2 linked regions of the Mesorhizobium shangrilense genome follow. The protein of the gene in region 1 interacts with the protein of each later gene in a pairwise test. Links are inferred from orthologs where the notes say so. Each region holds a gene or a part of one and is shown in the gene's direction. Other genes may lie near its edges. The genes, in order: rlmB and PD284_RS14235.

What was found.
Region 2: the proteins of rlmB (region 1) and PD284_RS14235 interact in binary tests that used the Escherichia coli proteins (3 or more experiments, as listed by UniProt). The link is inferred for Mesorhizobium shangrilense from one-to-one orthologs.

Annotation. Positions count from the first base shown.
Region 1 is NZ_JAQGPN010000001.1:3,432,558-3,443,436, forward strand. Bases 2,595-5,570 are described here. They hold rlmB (23S rRNA (guanosine(2251)-2'-O)-methyltransferase RlmB), read left to right. Parts: upstream 2,595-3,641; coding sequence 3,642-4,499; downstream 4,500-5,570. Other genes in these bases: PD284_RS16570 (class I SAM-dependent methyltransferase), read right to left, coding at 2,595-2,984; PD284_RS16590 (2-hydroxy-3-oxopropionate reductase), read right to left, coding at 4,748-5,570. In the rest of the region: iron-sulfur cluster insertion protein ErpA, read left to right, coding at 1-56; PD284_RS16560 (glutathione S-transferase family protein), read right to left, coding at 89-721; tuf (elongation factor Tu), read right to left, coding at 898-2,073; more of PD284_RS16570, read right to left, coding at 2,394-2,594; more of PD284_RS16590, read right to left, coding at 5,571-5,635; otnI (2-oxo-tetronate isomerase), read right to left, coding at 5,671-6,480; gcl (glyoxylate carboligase), read right to left, coding at 6,500-8,281; HTH-type transcriptional regulator BhcR, read left to right, coding at 8,480-9,301; PD284_RS16610 (paraquat-inducible protein A), read left to right, coding at 9,363-9,824; CtrA inhibitor SciP, read right to left, coding at 9,818-10,093; tRNA 2-thiouridine(34) synthase MnmA, read left to right, coding at 10,277-10,879. UniProt on the Escherichia coli protein: Specifically methylates the ribose of guanosine 2251 in 23S rRNA.
Region 2 is NZ_JAQGPN010000001.1:2,952,437-2,956,694, forward strand. What follows is about bases 1-2,970. They hold PD284_RS14235 (NAD(P)H-hydrate dehydratase), read left to right. Parts: upstream 1-720; coding sequence 721-2,220; downstream 2,221-2,970. Other genes in these bases: PD284_RS14230 (P-II family nitrogen regulator), read right to left, coding at 26-364; PD284_RS14240 (DUF72 domain-containing protein), read right to left, coding at 2,217-2,970. In the rest of the region: more of PD284_RS14240, read right to left, coding at 2,971-3,020; PD284_RS14245 (NAD(P)/FAD-dependent oxidoreductase), read right to left, coding at 3,168-4,258. UniProt on the Escherichia coli protein: Bifunctional enzyme that catalyzes the epimerization of the S- and R-forms of NAD(P)HX and the dehydration of the S-form of NAD(P)HX at the expense of ADP, which is converted to AMP.

The DNA of each region.
Region 1 (10,879 bases):
TCAGGAACCCCAATGCGGTCGCTTCCTGCGGCTGCGGGACGAGCTTTTCCATCTGAAGCACCGCCGCAAAGCAGCCGTTCGGCCGGGTTCAGGCCGGCGGCAGGAACGGCTGACTGAGCTTCTGGAAGACCGGAAGCGCCTCCAGCCGCGCGGCATGGGCGGCAAGCGCTGTGTGCTTCGCGATCAGCGGCGCGAGATCCGGATGCGAATCGCCCAGATGCCGCAGCGCGACGGTCACGGCGATATCTGCGTGGCCGATCCTTTCCCCGAACCAATAGGACGTCGACGCGCTCTTCCGACTCTCTTCCAGCACTCCCAGCGTATTGGCGATCTGTGTCGTGCACCGTTCGACCCAGAGCGGCGACACGCCTTCCTTGTGCAACACCCTTTCGTAGAAGAGGCTGACCGCCTTGTCGGCGAGCCCGGTTGCCAGCGCCGCGATCCCCAGGGCGCGATGGCGCTCAGGCTCCGTCTGCGGATACATGCGCCGCCCCGCGGGAACCAGCCCGTCGACATAGTCGAGTATGACATGGCTCTCGACCAGAACGTCGCCGCTGTCGAGCACCAGCGTCAGCACCCTCAGGAGCGGATTGTATTCAGCCAGCCGTTCGGCATCACCGAAGGTCGACCATGGACGATGTTCGAACGGGATCTCGTAGAGCGCCAGCGCAATGCCGACACGGCGAACGTAGGACGAATCGTACTGACCGATCAGGATCATGGGCGTCGCTCTCCGGTTGACCGGACAGTGAAGGGTCGCGGGCTTTCCCGCAAGCGGGGACTCCACGGGTGCGGCCACGCCTCCTGCCGCGACCTGACAGCCCGAAGGTCGCGCTGACCGCCAAAAGAAAAGGGCGCCGCAGGGGCGCCCTTCCCGATCCAGACTTGTTCGCCGGATTACTCAACAATCGCGGCGACGATGCCGGCGCCGACGGTGCGGCCGCCTTCGCGGATGGCGAAGCGCAGGCGCTCCTCCATGGCGATCGGCACGATCAGCTCGACGTCGACCGTGATGTTGTCGCCGGGCATCACCATCTCGGTGCCTTCCGGCAGCGTCACCACGCCGGTCACGTCCGTCGTGCGGAAGTAGAACTGCGGACGGTAGTTGGTGAAGAACGGCGTGTGGCGGCCGCCCTCCTCCTTGGTCAGGATGTAGGCCTCGGCCTTGAACTTCTTGTGCGGCTTCACCGAGCCCGGCTTGGCCAGAACCTGGCCGCGCTCGACGCCCTCGCGGTCGACGCCGCGCAAGAGCGCGCCGATGTTGTCGCCGGCCTGGCCCTGGTCGAGCAGCTTGCGGAACATCTCGACGCCGGTGCAGGTCGTCTTCGAGGTCGGACGGATGCCGACGATCTCAAGCTCCTCGCCGACTTTGACGATGCCGCGCTCGACGCGACCCGTCACCACCGTGCCGCGGCCGGAGATCGAGAACACGTCCTCGATCGGCATCAGGAACGGCTTGTCGATCGGACGCTCAGGCGTCGGGATGTAGCTGTCGACGGCCTCCATCAGCTTGCGGACCGCGTCCTCGCCGAGCTCCTTGTTGCTATCCTCGAGGGCGGCCAGCGCCGAGCCCTTGATGATCGGAATGTCGTCGCCCGGGAACTCGTACTTCGACAGAAGCTCGCGCACCTCCAGCTCGACCAGCTCGAGCAGCTCCGGATCGTCGACCATGTCGCACTTGTTCAGGAACACCACGATCGCCGGAACGCCGACCTGACGGGCGAGCAGGATGTGCTCGCGGGTCTGCGGCATCGGGCCGTCGGCCGCCGACACCACCAGGATGGCGCCGTCCATCTGCGCCGCGCCGGTGATCATGTTCTTCACGTAGTCGGCGTGGCCGGGGCAGTCGACGTGCGCATAGTGACGGTTCGGCGTCTCGTACTCGACGTGCGACGTCGAGATCGTGATGCCGCGCGCCTTCTCTTCCGGCGCCGCGTCGATCTGCTCGTACGCCTTGAACTCGCCGAAGAACTTCGTGATCGCCGCCGTCAGCGACGTCTTGCCGTGGTCGACGTGTCCAATCGTCCCAACGTTCACATGAGGCTTCGTACGCTCGAATTTACCTTTGGCCATCGTCTCTTTCCCTGCACAGCAATGCTGATGTGGTTCTCGAATGCGGCGCGATTAGCGACTACGGCCTCAAAAGACAAGACCCAAGCAGAAGAGATGCTCGCGCCTGGACGTTTCTGGCCAGCATGGTCAAGCCGCAGTCCGTTTCGTGGAGCCGCAGATATGGGTATTCTCCTCGCCAGTTGAAAGGCCTGCCGGAAGCCCCTTGGATCAAAGAAAAAACTGCGACTGCCGGGATTGGCGGCCTTCAACCGCCACCGCAGTCGCGCGCCACGCCCATCATGTTACGCGCGCGTCTAAAGGTTGCGCAGGCACGGCAGCGCTCAGCGCGTCTTGCGGGCCATGAGCGTGTAGGCCTTGTGCAGGATTTCCAGGTCGTCGCGGTGTTCGTCGAGAAATCGGTCGATGCCCTGCTGCGGGCGGTTTTCCACCGGGCGGTGCAGACGCCACTCATAGTCGTCGAAGCTGACGATGCCGCCCGGCTTCAACATCGGCCAGCAGAGACTTGCATCGGAATAGACCTCCGCCGCCGTGTGTCCGCCGTCGATATAGATGGCGTCATAGCGATTGCCCGCGAGCGTGGGCAGCACGTCTTTCGAAAAACCCTTCAGCTTGGTCCAGCGGCCCGCATGGCCGGAAACCGCGACGTTGTGGTCGAACCGCGCCTCGTAGCCGGTCGCCTCGAAGAAATCCACGCAGGTCATCGTGGACGAGGGATCGGTGAGGATATTGTCGAGGAACCAGAGCGCAGTGCGCCCCTCGAACGTGCCGACCTCGAGGAAGTGGACGTTTGGCTTCCCTCGGAAGACGCCCAGATGCTCGTTCCAGAACGGAACATAGGGCGTGATATAGTCTTTAGTGAACCTGTAGCGGCCTTCGTCATCAGCCGTTGCGACCGTATCCGAGCCTTCCATACCGCCTCCCGCGGATCACCTCGCGAACCGGCGGCCCCACGACCGATCGACGGCTGCGACTGGACAACTGCATTCGACGCAAACGGCAAGCACGTTACCGTTACCCCGGGATCTGGATATTGTCGAAAATTCGCGTGCGGCGCCAGTCGTGTCGGTGACGATGCATCGATGAAAATCGAACTTTTTAAAGGTGAACTGGAGCGGGTGAAGGGAATCGAACCCTCGTATTCAGCTTGGAAGGCTGCTGCTCTACCATTGAGCTACACCCGCTTCGCTGTGTCCGGCAAGCTCCATCGGAGCTTGCGCGTGGCTCTCGGGCCGGCAGTGGTGGAGGAGGTTGGATTTGAACCAACGTAGGCTGAGCCAACGGATTTACAGTCCGTCCCCTTTAACCACTCGGGCACTCCTCCAGACTGCAGCCGGAGCCATGCAACGAGGCGTATTTCGCGCCCTTCGGCCGAACATCGCTGTCCGCCCGAACTTGCGAAGCGCCTTATGGCGACAAGGCTATTGCCTGTCAACCACAACGATGCGGGTTATACCAAATTGGCAAGCAGCCCGCCCCGGCGCTGTGGATGGTTTACATTTTGCCTCCGGCAGGACATCTCAGAGGCAGCCGCGCGCGGCGCATAGAAGCACACGTCCCCAGGAAGTCATATGAACGAGAAGAAGCCCGGAACGCCAAAGGACGCGCACTACGCAAAGCTTCGACGCGCCCACCGCGACCAGAAGGCGGGCGGACCGCCAAGGCATCGGCCGCGGCCGGATGTGCCGGCGGGTCCCGCTGCGGTCGACGGGCTGGTGCGGCTCTACGGCCTGCACACGGTGCGCGCCGCGCTCGACAATCCGCGCCGCACGATCCGCCGCATGCTGGTCACGCGCAACGCGCTGGAGCGGCTGGGCATCGCCGACGTCGCCGCCCTGCCCTTCGCCGCCGAACTGGTGGAGCCGCGCGACATCGACAAGATCACCGGATCGGAGGCCGTTCACCAGGGCGTGGTGATCGAAGTCGAGCCTTTGCAGGCGAAAAGGCTCGACGCGCTGGGCGACGTCTCGCTTGTCGTCGTGCTCGACCAGGTGACGGATCCTCACAATGTCGGCGCCATCCTGCGCTCGGCCGTCGCATTCGGAGCCGGCGCGCTGATCACGACGCAGCGCCACAGCCCGGCCGAGAGCGGCGTGCTGGCGAAGTCGGCGTCCGGCGCTCTGGAGCACATCGACCATATCGAAGTGCGCAATCTGGCCGACGCCCTTGATCAGCTGCACGAAGCCGGTTTCCAGACCGTCGGACTCGATTCGGACGGCCCCGCGGAGCTGGAAAGGAGTTTTTCCGGCGACAGGATCGCGCTGGTGCTGGGAGCGGAGGGCAAGGGCCTGCGGCAGAAGACGCGCGAGACGGTGACGACGCTGGCGCGGCTCGACATGCCGGGAGTGATCCGCTCGCTCAACGTATCGAATGCGGCGGCTGTGGCGCTCTATGCGGCGCGGCGATGGCTGGTGACGGGAGGCGAGTAGGGCTCGATCGCACGCACCGCGGGCTTTCCCGCCGCGCCCGCCCCGCCTGCCGTGAGGGTCCATCTCCCGGAAGTCGCATGGCAACCGGAATCACGGATGCCCCACATGGCGGCGCGCCATGCCAAACTGTCCAGGAGCCTCCGCATGGCCGTCGCGAGCGGCCTTGCCGGCGCTTAGGCCTAGAAATCGCAGGGTGCCTCGATGGGATCACTCGCCCGCACTGCGCGCGCCAACGGCCGGGCGCGAGACTACTCGCCCACCCGGTTTCCCGCCATCAGCTCGAGCGCCTTGACCAGCGCGGAGTGATCTTCCTTCGCACCGCCATTGGCAACGCAGGCGGAAAAGAGCTGCTGCGTCGTCGATGTGTTGGGCAGCGCGACGCCGAGCGACCGGGCCCCTTCAAGCGCCAGATTGAGATCCTTCTGGTGCAGTTCTATGCGGAAGCCCGGCGCAAATGTGCGCTTGATCATGCGCTCGCCATGCACTTCGAGGATTCGGGAGGCGGCCAGGCCGCCCATCAGCGCCTGCCGCACCTTGGCCGGATCGGCGCCGGCCTTGGACGCGAAGACCAGCGCCTCGGCGACGGCCTCGATGGTGAGCGCCACCACGATCTGGTTGGCGACCTTGGTGGTCTGGCCGACGCCGTTGCCGCCGACCAGCGTGATGTTCTTGCCCATCTTCTCGAAGACCGGCCTCGCCCGTTCGAAGGCATGCTCCGGCCCGCCCACCATGATGGTGAGCGACGCAGCCTTGGCGCCGACCTCGCCGCCCGACACAGGCGCATCGAGATAATGTGCGCCAGTCGCCTCGACCTTTTTCGCGAATTCCTTGGTGGCAATCGGCGAAATGGAGCTCATATCTATGACGAGCTTTCCAGGTGAAAGACCTGAGATCGCACCATTTTCTCCAAGGAGAACGTCCTCCACCTGAGGCGTATCGGGCACCATCAGCACGACGAAGTCCGTGGCCGCGGCGACGGCGCGATTGCCGGTCACGGCCTTCAGTCCCTTTGCCGTGAGGTCGCGATGCGGCTTGCTGCGGTGATCCGTGGTGATCACCTCATAGCCGGCGTCCAGCAGGTGCCCTGCCATGGGCGCGCCCATGATGCCGAGGCCGATGAAGCCGATCTTGTCCATCATTTTCTCCCAGTTTGAGGAGGGGCGTGCCGTCCTCATCTGCCAGCCGAGGCCGTGCGTGCCGCCTGTCTTGCGAATGCACTGAACCAGCCGAGCCCGACTTCCGTGCCCTCCTTCGGCTTGTATTCGGCCCCGACCCAGCCGGCGTAGCCGATGCGATCGAGGAAATCGTACAGGAACGGATAGTTGATCTCGCCCGTCCCCGGTTCGTGACGGCCCGGATTGTCCGCGATCTGGATGTGCGCGATGCGGTCGAGATTCTTCTCGATGGTCCGGGCGAGATCCCCCTCCATGATCTGCATGTGGTAGATGTCGTACTGGAAATAGAGGTTGTCCGAGCCGACCCGGTCGAGGATCGCCATCGCTTGCGCGGCGCCGGTGAGGAAGAAGCCCGGGATGTCGATCGTATTGATCGCCTCGACCAACAGCTTGACCCCCGCCTCTTTCAGCTTCGGCGCAGCATATTTCAGGTTTTCCACGAAGACGTCTTCCAGGACCGCGCGCTCGACGCCGACAGGTGCGATTCCCGCCAGGCAGTTGACCCGTTCGCAGCCCAGCGCCCTGGCATAGGCGATTGCCGTGTCGACGCTGCTGCGGAACTCTTCGACGCGATCCGGCAGGACCGCGATGCCGCGTTCGCCCCTGCCCCAATCGCCCGGCGGCAGGTTGAACAGAGCCTGCGTCAAGCCGTTGCGTTTCAGCCGTTCGGCGACAACTTCCGGCGGATGGTCGTAGGGCCCGACATATTCGACAGCCTCGAAGCCGGCGCGAGCGGCGGCATCGAACCGGTCGAGGAACTCATGCTCAGTGAAGAGCATCGAAAGATTGGCTGAAAAGCGTGGCATTGTGATTTCGCCCCCCCGATCAGTCGAGCAGCACGATCGCCGTCGGTGCGTCTTCGTTTTTTTCGGCGAGTTCCTCGAACTCGGTGATGCTGTCGATCTCGGCGCCCATCGAGACGTTGGTGACGCGCTCAAGGATGAATTCGAGGACGACGGGGACCCGATGCTCCTCCATCAGCCGCTTCGCCTCGGCAAAGCTGGTCGCGAACTCTTCCGGTCGGCGGACCCGAACCGCCTTGCAGCCCATGGCTTCGGCGACCGCGACATGGTCGACGCCGTATCCGGCCTGCGGATCGTTGGCCCTGTTGATGTTCTCGAAGGCCAGGCTGACCTCGAAATCCATCGAGAAACCACGTTGCGCCTGACGGATGAGGCCCAGATAGGCGTTGTTCACGACGACATGGATGTAGGGCAGCTTGTGCTGGGCCCCGACCGCAAGCTCCTCGATCAGGAACTGGAAGTCGTAGTCGCCCGACAACGCGACGATGTTGGCGTCGGGATTCGCGGCGCGCACGCCAAGCGCCGCCGGCAGCGTCCAGCCGAGCGGCCCTGCCTGGCCGCAATTGATCCAGTTGCGCGGCTTGTAGACATGCAGGAACTGTGCGCCGGCGATCTGACTGAGTCCGATGGTGGTGACATAGGTCGTGTCGCGGGGAAACGCTTTGTTCATCTCCTCATAGACGCGCTGCGGCTTCAGCGGCACGTTGTCGAAGTGGGTCTTGCGCTTCAGCGTCTTCTTGCGCTGCTGGCATTCGCCGACCCAGACTGACCAGTCGCGCAGCCTGCCAGCCGTCTTCCACTCGGTGGCGACGTCGAGCAGCATCTTGAGCGCGGCCCCAGCATCGGAAACGATGGCGAAGTCCGGTGCGAAGACACGGCCGATCTGCGTCGGTTCGATGTCGATGTGCACGAACTTGCGGCCGGCGGTGTATTTCTCGACCGATCCTGTGTGGCGGTTCGCCCACCGATTGCCGATTCCCAGCACGAAGTCGGACGCCAGCATCGTCGCGTTGCCGTAGCGGTGCGACGTCTGCAGGCCGCACATGCCGGCCATCAGCCGATGGTCGTCGGGGATGGATCCCCAGCCCATCAATGTCGGAATGACGGGAACGCCGGTGATCTCGGCGAACTCGATGAGCAAATCCGACGCGTCGGCATTGATGATGCCGCCGCCGGCCACGATCAGTGGCCGTTCAGCCTCATTGAGCATCGCCAGCGCCTTCTCGGCCTGGGCGCGGGTGATCGACGGCTTATAGGCAGGCAGCGAGGCGTAGGTGTCGATGTCGAACCCGATCTCGGCCAACTGGACGTCGACGGGCATATCGATCAGCACGGGGCCTGGACGCCCCGAACGCATCAGGTGAAACGCCTTCTGGAAAGCCATCGGCACGAGATATGGCTCCATCACCGTGACCGCCCACTTGGCGACCGGACCGGCGATCGCGGCGATGTCGACGGCCTGGAAATCTTCCTTGTTGAGACGTGCACGGGGCGCCTGGCCGGTGACGCAGAGGATCGGGATGGAATCGGCCGATGCCGAATAAAGCCCGGTAATCATATCCGTCCCCGCCGGCCCCGACGTGCCAAGGCAAAGACCGATGTTTCCGGCCTTGGCTCGGGTATAGCCTTCCGCCATATGCGAGGCCGCCTCGACGTGACGGGCCAGTATGTGACGGATCGAGCCCCTCGCCCTCAGCGCCGAATAGAAGGGATTGATGGCTGCGCCCGGCACGCCAAAGGCGGTGTTGACGCCCTCTTTTTCCAGCACGAGAACCGCCGCATCGACTGCGCGCATCCTTGTCATGACCCGATCTCCCGGTTCGACTGGAGGGAAGTCTCACACGGGCAGATGCATTTCGCAATTTTTTCAAAAAACTTTTTCGTTTTCAAATGAGAAACGTATTTGATTGTTTTCAAATCGTTTTTGTTTTTCAACATTGACGCCATTCCAACTTTCGAAAAAGTTTTTTATGCTCGGAGAAAATCAGGAGCGGCTCACCAAATGGAGACAAACGAGAAGCGCCAGCGTGGCCGACCACGCGCTTTCAACCCCCAGCCGGACGCCGGCGCGGTGCAGTCCCTGGACCGGGCGTTGCGCATCCTCGGGATCGTCGCCGCCAGGGACGGCCTGTCGCTGAGCGAGGTCGCCGCAGCGTCCGAACTGCCAGCGTCGACTACCTACCGCATGCTGACCACGCTCGAGGCGCATGCCATGGTGGAATTCGACAAGAACGAGCAATTATGGTCGATCGGCGTCGGCGCCTACCGCATGGGCGCCGCCTTTCTGCGCCGACGCAAGCTGGTCGACCGCGCGCGCCTCATCATGCAGGAGATCATGGAGAAGACGGGCGAGACGGCCAATCTCGGCGTCGCCGAGGACGATTGCGTGGTCTTCGTCAGCCAGGTCGAGACCCACCAGGCGATCCGGGCGTTCTTCCGGCCGGGCACCCGCAGCCCGTTTCACGCCTCCGGCATCGGCAAGGCGATATTGGCGCACCTGCCGCCCGAGCGCGTCGCCTCTATCCTGCGCAGGGCAGGTCTCGAAGCCTTCACCGACAAGACGCTGTCGACTGGCCCTGCCCTGGCTTCCGATCTTGCCGCGATCCGCGCGCGCGGCTGGTCAGTGGATGACGAGGAGCGTCACCCAGGCATGCGCTGCATCGCAGCCGCCATCTTCAACGAATTCGGCGAACCCATTGGAGGCATTTCGGTTTCCGGCCCGACGATCCGCGTGACCTCAGAGCGCGTGTCCGAGATCGGGCCGCGCGTCCGCGACGCCGCGGCCGCCATCACCGCCATGATCGGCGGGCATCGGCCTGATTAGCGGTCCAGCGAGCGGGGGTTCCGACATCATGCCGCCATCATCGCACAGCCAAGACATTTCGATGCGCACCGTCGTCCCCGCCTTGCTGTTCCTGGCGACCCTCTGTTTCGGGCTGGGGATCGTGCTGCCGCTCCTGCAGGTCGATCGGCTCTATGTGTTCATTGACGAGCCGTCGCTCGCCGGCATCGTCGCGAGCCTGTGGACTGGAGGCGACAGGGCGCTGGCAGCGGTCGTCGCCCTGTTTTCCATCGTCTTCCCTGCCGCCAAGCTGGCCCTGCTCAACGTCTGGGCCTATGCGGGGCGGGAGGCGCACGATCGCATCCCGGAATGGTTCCGGGCGCTTTCGAACTGGTCGATGCTGGACGTGGTGCTCGTGGCGCTGGTCATATTCGCCGCCAAGACCAGCGGCTTCGCCACGGCTTTCACCAGACCGGGACTCTGGTTTTTCACCGCTTCGGTACTGTTGACCGTCGCGGCGTCCTACGTGCTGAAAAGGCAGAAACTTTTAGACCAAAGTCAATGACGGTACTGCTGGATGCGCGTGGTCCTGAGACCCGCGAGGCCATATTCATCGATCGAGGACTGCCAGGACAGAAACTCTTCCGTGGTCAGCTTGTAACGCTGGCAAGCCTCCTCCAGGCTCAGCAGTCCGCCGCGCACCGCAGCCACGACTTCCGCCTTGCGGCGGATGACCCAGCGGCGTGTGTTCGACGGCGGCAGATCGGCGATCGTCAGCGGGCTGCCGTCCGGCCCGATGACGTATTTGACACGCGGTCTAACGAGATCGGTCATCGTACTCTCTACAAAACCAAGACCCAATCACGCTCAACTTACCGTGACAGCTTTAAAAATGCATAAACCGGATCAAGCTTCGGGCAAGGTTGCCAAATCCTCGGTCGACGTGGCGGGAACGCCTCGCTTGACCTATATTGGCGGCGCATGCATGAAGCCGCCACGGCAGGAACCGCAAAGCCCATGAACAGCCTCGACCTTCCCAACCGACCCGAAGACACGCGCGTCGTCGTGGCGATGTCGGGCGGCGTCGACTCCTCGGTCGTCGCCGGACTGATGAAGCGCGAGGGCTATGACGTGGTCGGCGTGACGCTGCAGCTCTACGACCATGGGGCCGCCGTTCACCGCACCGGCTCCTGCTGCGCCGGCCAGGACATCGACGACGCCCGCCGGGTGGCCGAAACGCTCGGTATTCCCCACTACGTGCTCGACTACGAGGAGCGTTTCAGGAAGGCGGTCATTGACCCGTTCGCCGAAAGCTACGTCGCCGGCGAGACGCCGATCCCCTGCGTGTCGTGCAACCAGACGGTGAAGTTCGCCGACCTGCTGACAACTGCACGCGAGCTCGGCGCGGACGCGCTGGCGACCGGCCACTATATCCGCAGCCGCCCCAACGGGGCGCATCGGGCGCTCTACCGCCCTGTCGACGCCGACCGCGACCAGAGCTACTTCCTCTTCGCCACGACGCAGGAGCAGATCGACTACCTGCGCTTCCCGCTGGGCGGCATGTCGAAGCCGGAGGTTCGCGCCATCGCCGAGGAAATGGGCCTGACCGTCGCCGCGAAG
Region 2 (4,258 bases), 480 kb from region 1 along the record:
TGAAACTGATGGAACGCGGAACGCGTCAGATGGCGTCGACGCCGGTCTCGCCGGTGCGGATGCGCACGACTTCCTCGATATTGGATACGAAGATCTTGCCGTCGCCGATGCGGCCGGTCTGGGCGGCTTTCCGGATAGCCTCGATCGCGGCCTCGACCGCGTCGTCCGCGAGCACAACCTCGATCTTCACCTTGGGCAGAAAGTCGACGACGTATTCGGCACCGCGGTAAAGCTCCGTATGGCCTTTCTGCCTGCCGAAACCCTTGGCTTCAGTGACCGTGATGCCTTGCAGTCCGGCCTCCTGCAGCGCTTCCTTCACCTCGTCAAGCTTGAAGGGCTTGATGATCGCTTCGATCTTTTTCATTTCGAGATTTGGCCTCCGATACGCAATTCGCCGGGCGGTTGGCCCGTTCCGCGCAATTACAAGCAGGAAGCGTGCCAAGTCGCATTTGATCCGTTCGCATTCACGGCAAGACGCGACGCCGGATCGGTTTCGATGCTATGTCGCATCATTTCGCGCGCCCGGTATCTCGATGCCGCGCCGCGGGACGCCCCTCGCCAGCGCCCAGTATGCCTAAGAATTGGGCAGGCAGATGACGAATGAGGCAGTCGCTGTTTATCCCTGCAGTCCGGAGGCACTCAAAAGCCTGTGCCCGTTCCATCATTGCCAGCGCCGCATCATCTCCTATGCTGCCCGCAGAACCCGAGACGCCGAACCCCATGCGCATCGAACTGCTGACCCCGGATGAAATGGCCGAAGCGGACGCCCACGCGATCAGGCGCGGGCCGCAGAACGGCATGGAACTGATGCGACGCGCGGGGCATGCGGTCGCGACCGTGGCGCTGCAGCGTTTTCCGGCTGTCAGGCAGGTCCATGTGCTCTGTGGTCCCGGCAACAATGGCGGCGACGGCTATGTGGTCGCGCAGATCCTTGCCGGATCGGGCGTGTCGGTTGCCGTCTGGAGCGAAGGCGAGCCGCGAAAAGGCACCGACGCAGCCAGGGCCCGCAGCGAGTGCGTGGTCGCGGCGCGGCCATTGGCGGAGTTTGCCTGCGAAGCGGATGACCTGATCGTCGATGCGCTGTTCGGAGCTGGATTGGCGCGCGAGATTTCGGGGGACGTCGCCTCCGTGATCAAGAGGGCGCGCGACGCCGGCGCCCACAGCTTGGCCATCGACTTGCCGTCCGGCGTATCCGGCGCCAGCGGGCAAATCCTCGGCGATGCCTTCGATGCCGATCTCACCGTGACCTTCGTGCGGAAGAAGCCCGGCCATCTGCTCCAGCCCGGTCGCTCGAAATGCGGGGACGTCGTCGTCGCCGATATCGGAATCCACGACGAGATCGTTGCGGGGCTGGGCGTCAGCTGCTTCGAGAACGTGCCGAAGCTCTGGGAGGATCGTTTTCCACACACCGAGGTCGATGCGCACAAGTACAGCCGCGGCCACGTCGCCGTCTTCTCCGGTGGTGCGACGGCTACCGGGGCGGCAAGGCTTGCCGCCATGGCGGCCGCGAGGGTGGGGGCCGGCGCGGTCACGCTGATGTCGCCGGCAAACGCCCTGCAGGTGAGCGCGGCGCACCTCACATCCATCATGTTGCGCGAGACGGACACGCTCGAAGACGTACGCGACTTCCTCGCCGAGCGCCGGCCGCGGGCGCTGGTGTTCGGACCCGGCCTCGGCCCCCAGGTGGAAGTCGGCCGTTTCCTCATCGACCTGTTGCCCGTCGCCCACGAGCACTGCGGCGGGATCGTCATAGATGCCGATGGTCTCACCTCGGCTTCGAAGCAGCTCGACGACTTCGTCGCGGCGGCAACGTCAGAACGGGCGCCGGAACTCGTACTCACGCCGCATGCCGGCGAGTTCGCGCGGCTGTTCCCGGACTTGGCCGCAGACGATCGCCTGTCGAAGCTCGACAAGGCGCGGCAGGCGACGGCGCGCACGGGCGCGACTGTTGTCTACAAGGGGCCCGACACAGTGATCGCCGCGCCCGACGGCCGCGCGGTCATCAACGCCAACGGCACGCCGCTGCTGGCGACCGCCGGGTCCGGCGACGTGCTCTCGGGCCTGATCGCCGGTCTGCTCGCGCAAGGCATGCCCACATTCGACGCCGCCTGTGCGGCGGTCTGGATGCATGCGGAAGCGGCGGCCCGCTTCGGCCCGGGGCTGATCGCCGAGGATCTGCCGGCTGCGATCTGCCCCGTCCTGAGGGAACTGCGGCGTTAGCCGACGCGCTCCATGAAGGCCATTGCCGCATGTGGGGCGCGAATCTTGCCCTCGTGGATGAAGTACACGAAGACGTCGCGCGGACGCTGCTCAAGCTTGCGTGACGGATCGGCGAGGGGAAGATCGCCGGGCTGCCCGCCCTCCGCCCATTGCCGCGCCCTTTTCACCCAGCCGTCGAGTTCCTTCGGCGGATAGGCGGTAGGCACGTCGTCCTCGCCCTTCTGCAGCCGCGCATAAATGAAGTCGGAGGTGACGTCGGCGATCTCGGGATAGTCGTGGTGGTGCGCGTAACAGATCGCCGCCTTGTATTTTGCGGCGAGCGTGACGAATTCGGGCACGCCAAAGCTGGCATGGCGCACTTCCAGCACATGGCGGAGCGGAACGCCGCCGTCGTTCTCCTGCAGGAGCTTGAGAAATGCCTCGAAATCGTCTGGTTCGAACTTCTTGGTCGGTGCGAACTGCCAGACGATCGGACCGAGCCGGTCGCCGAGTTCCCGTACGCCCGTGTCCCAGAATTTCTTCAGGGATTCAGCAGCTTCGCCCAGCACCTTCTTGTTGGTGACGAAGCGGTTGCCCTTCACGGAGAAGACAAAGCCATCCGGCGCGTCGGCTGCCCACTTGGCGAACGTCTCGGGCGTCTGCCCCCGATAGTAGGTGCCGTTGATCTCGATGGTCGGCACTTGCCGGGCGGCGAACTGAAGCTGCTGCTTTTTCGGCAGGTCGCCGGGATAAAAAGTGCCTTCCCACGGTTCGAAGGTCCAGCCGCCCATGCCGGCTCGGATTGTCCCGGAATTTCCCATCCTGTCTTGCCTCTCGTCGCTGGTTTGTTCGACCGCCGCAGTGAGGCGCTATCAGGACATTCTGGCGAGATCGGTCAAGTCGTCGAACACAACCCTGCTGACATGCGAGTGGCGCGCCGGTGCAGTAGCCATGCACAGAAGGGGAGGTCAGCTTGCGGCGGCCGGCAGGGATTGTCGTTCCGCCTCGTGGCTCGCCAGTGCGGCCTTGATCGCGGGGGCTCCGGCCACGATCAGCGCCTCGCTGACATGCATGCCGGTGGCGAGGAGCTTGCGGCCGAGCATATGGTCGGCCGGTCGATTTACCGAGTGGACGGCCACCAGCTTCGGCCCCCTGAAATGATAGACCGAGAAGCTGTTCTGGTCGGGCGTCCCGTTGGCAATGAAACGGTCGGCGCCGAACGACAGGCCCGCCATCTGCAGCTTGACCGCGCCCTGATCCGACCAGAACCAGGGAACCTCGCGATAGGGGGCCGCCCTGCCCATGATGCTGCGGGCGGCATGACGCGCCTGATCCGTGGCGTTCTGCACCGATTCCAGCCGTTCGGACCTGCCGCTCAGCCAGTGAGCGTAGGAGACGCAGTCTCCGATCGCATAGATGTTTGGGACGGAGCTTTGCATGTCGGGGCCGACCGCCACGCCGTTGTCGATTGTGCAACCGGCCTGGCGGGCGAGATCAAAATCGGCATCGGCGCCGATGCCGACGATGACGAGATCGGCATCGAGGCGTTCGCCGGCTTTCGTCACCACGGCCCGCAGTCTGGCTCCGTCGCGCTCCAAATGCTCGATCGCGCTGCCGAGCAGCAGCCGGACGCCCAGCGAGCGGTGGTAGTCGGCCAGGAACGAAGAGATCTGCGGGGCGACCGCGCGGGCCAGCAGGCGATCCGCCGCTTCCACGACGGCGACCTGCTTTCCCATCATCGCGAGCGAGGCTGCCGCCTCCAGCCCGATGAAGCCGCCGCCGATGACGACGACGGATTGCGCCGAGGGCAGGGCGCTGCGCAGCGCCCGCGCATCATCGGCTGAACGCAGGTAGTGGACGCCGTCGCCGTCGACACCCTGCACGGCAAGTCGCCGCGGCTTTGCTCCCGTCGCCAGCACGAGCCGGTCGAACGACGCGGTCGAGCCGTCCTGCAAAGTGAGCTCGCGCCCGGCCGAATCGATGGACTGGACGCGCTGGCCGAAGCGGAGCTCCACCCTGTTGTCGACATAGACGCTCTCGGCACGCAGCAATTGCGGCT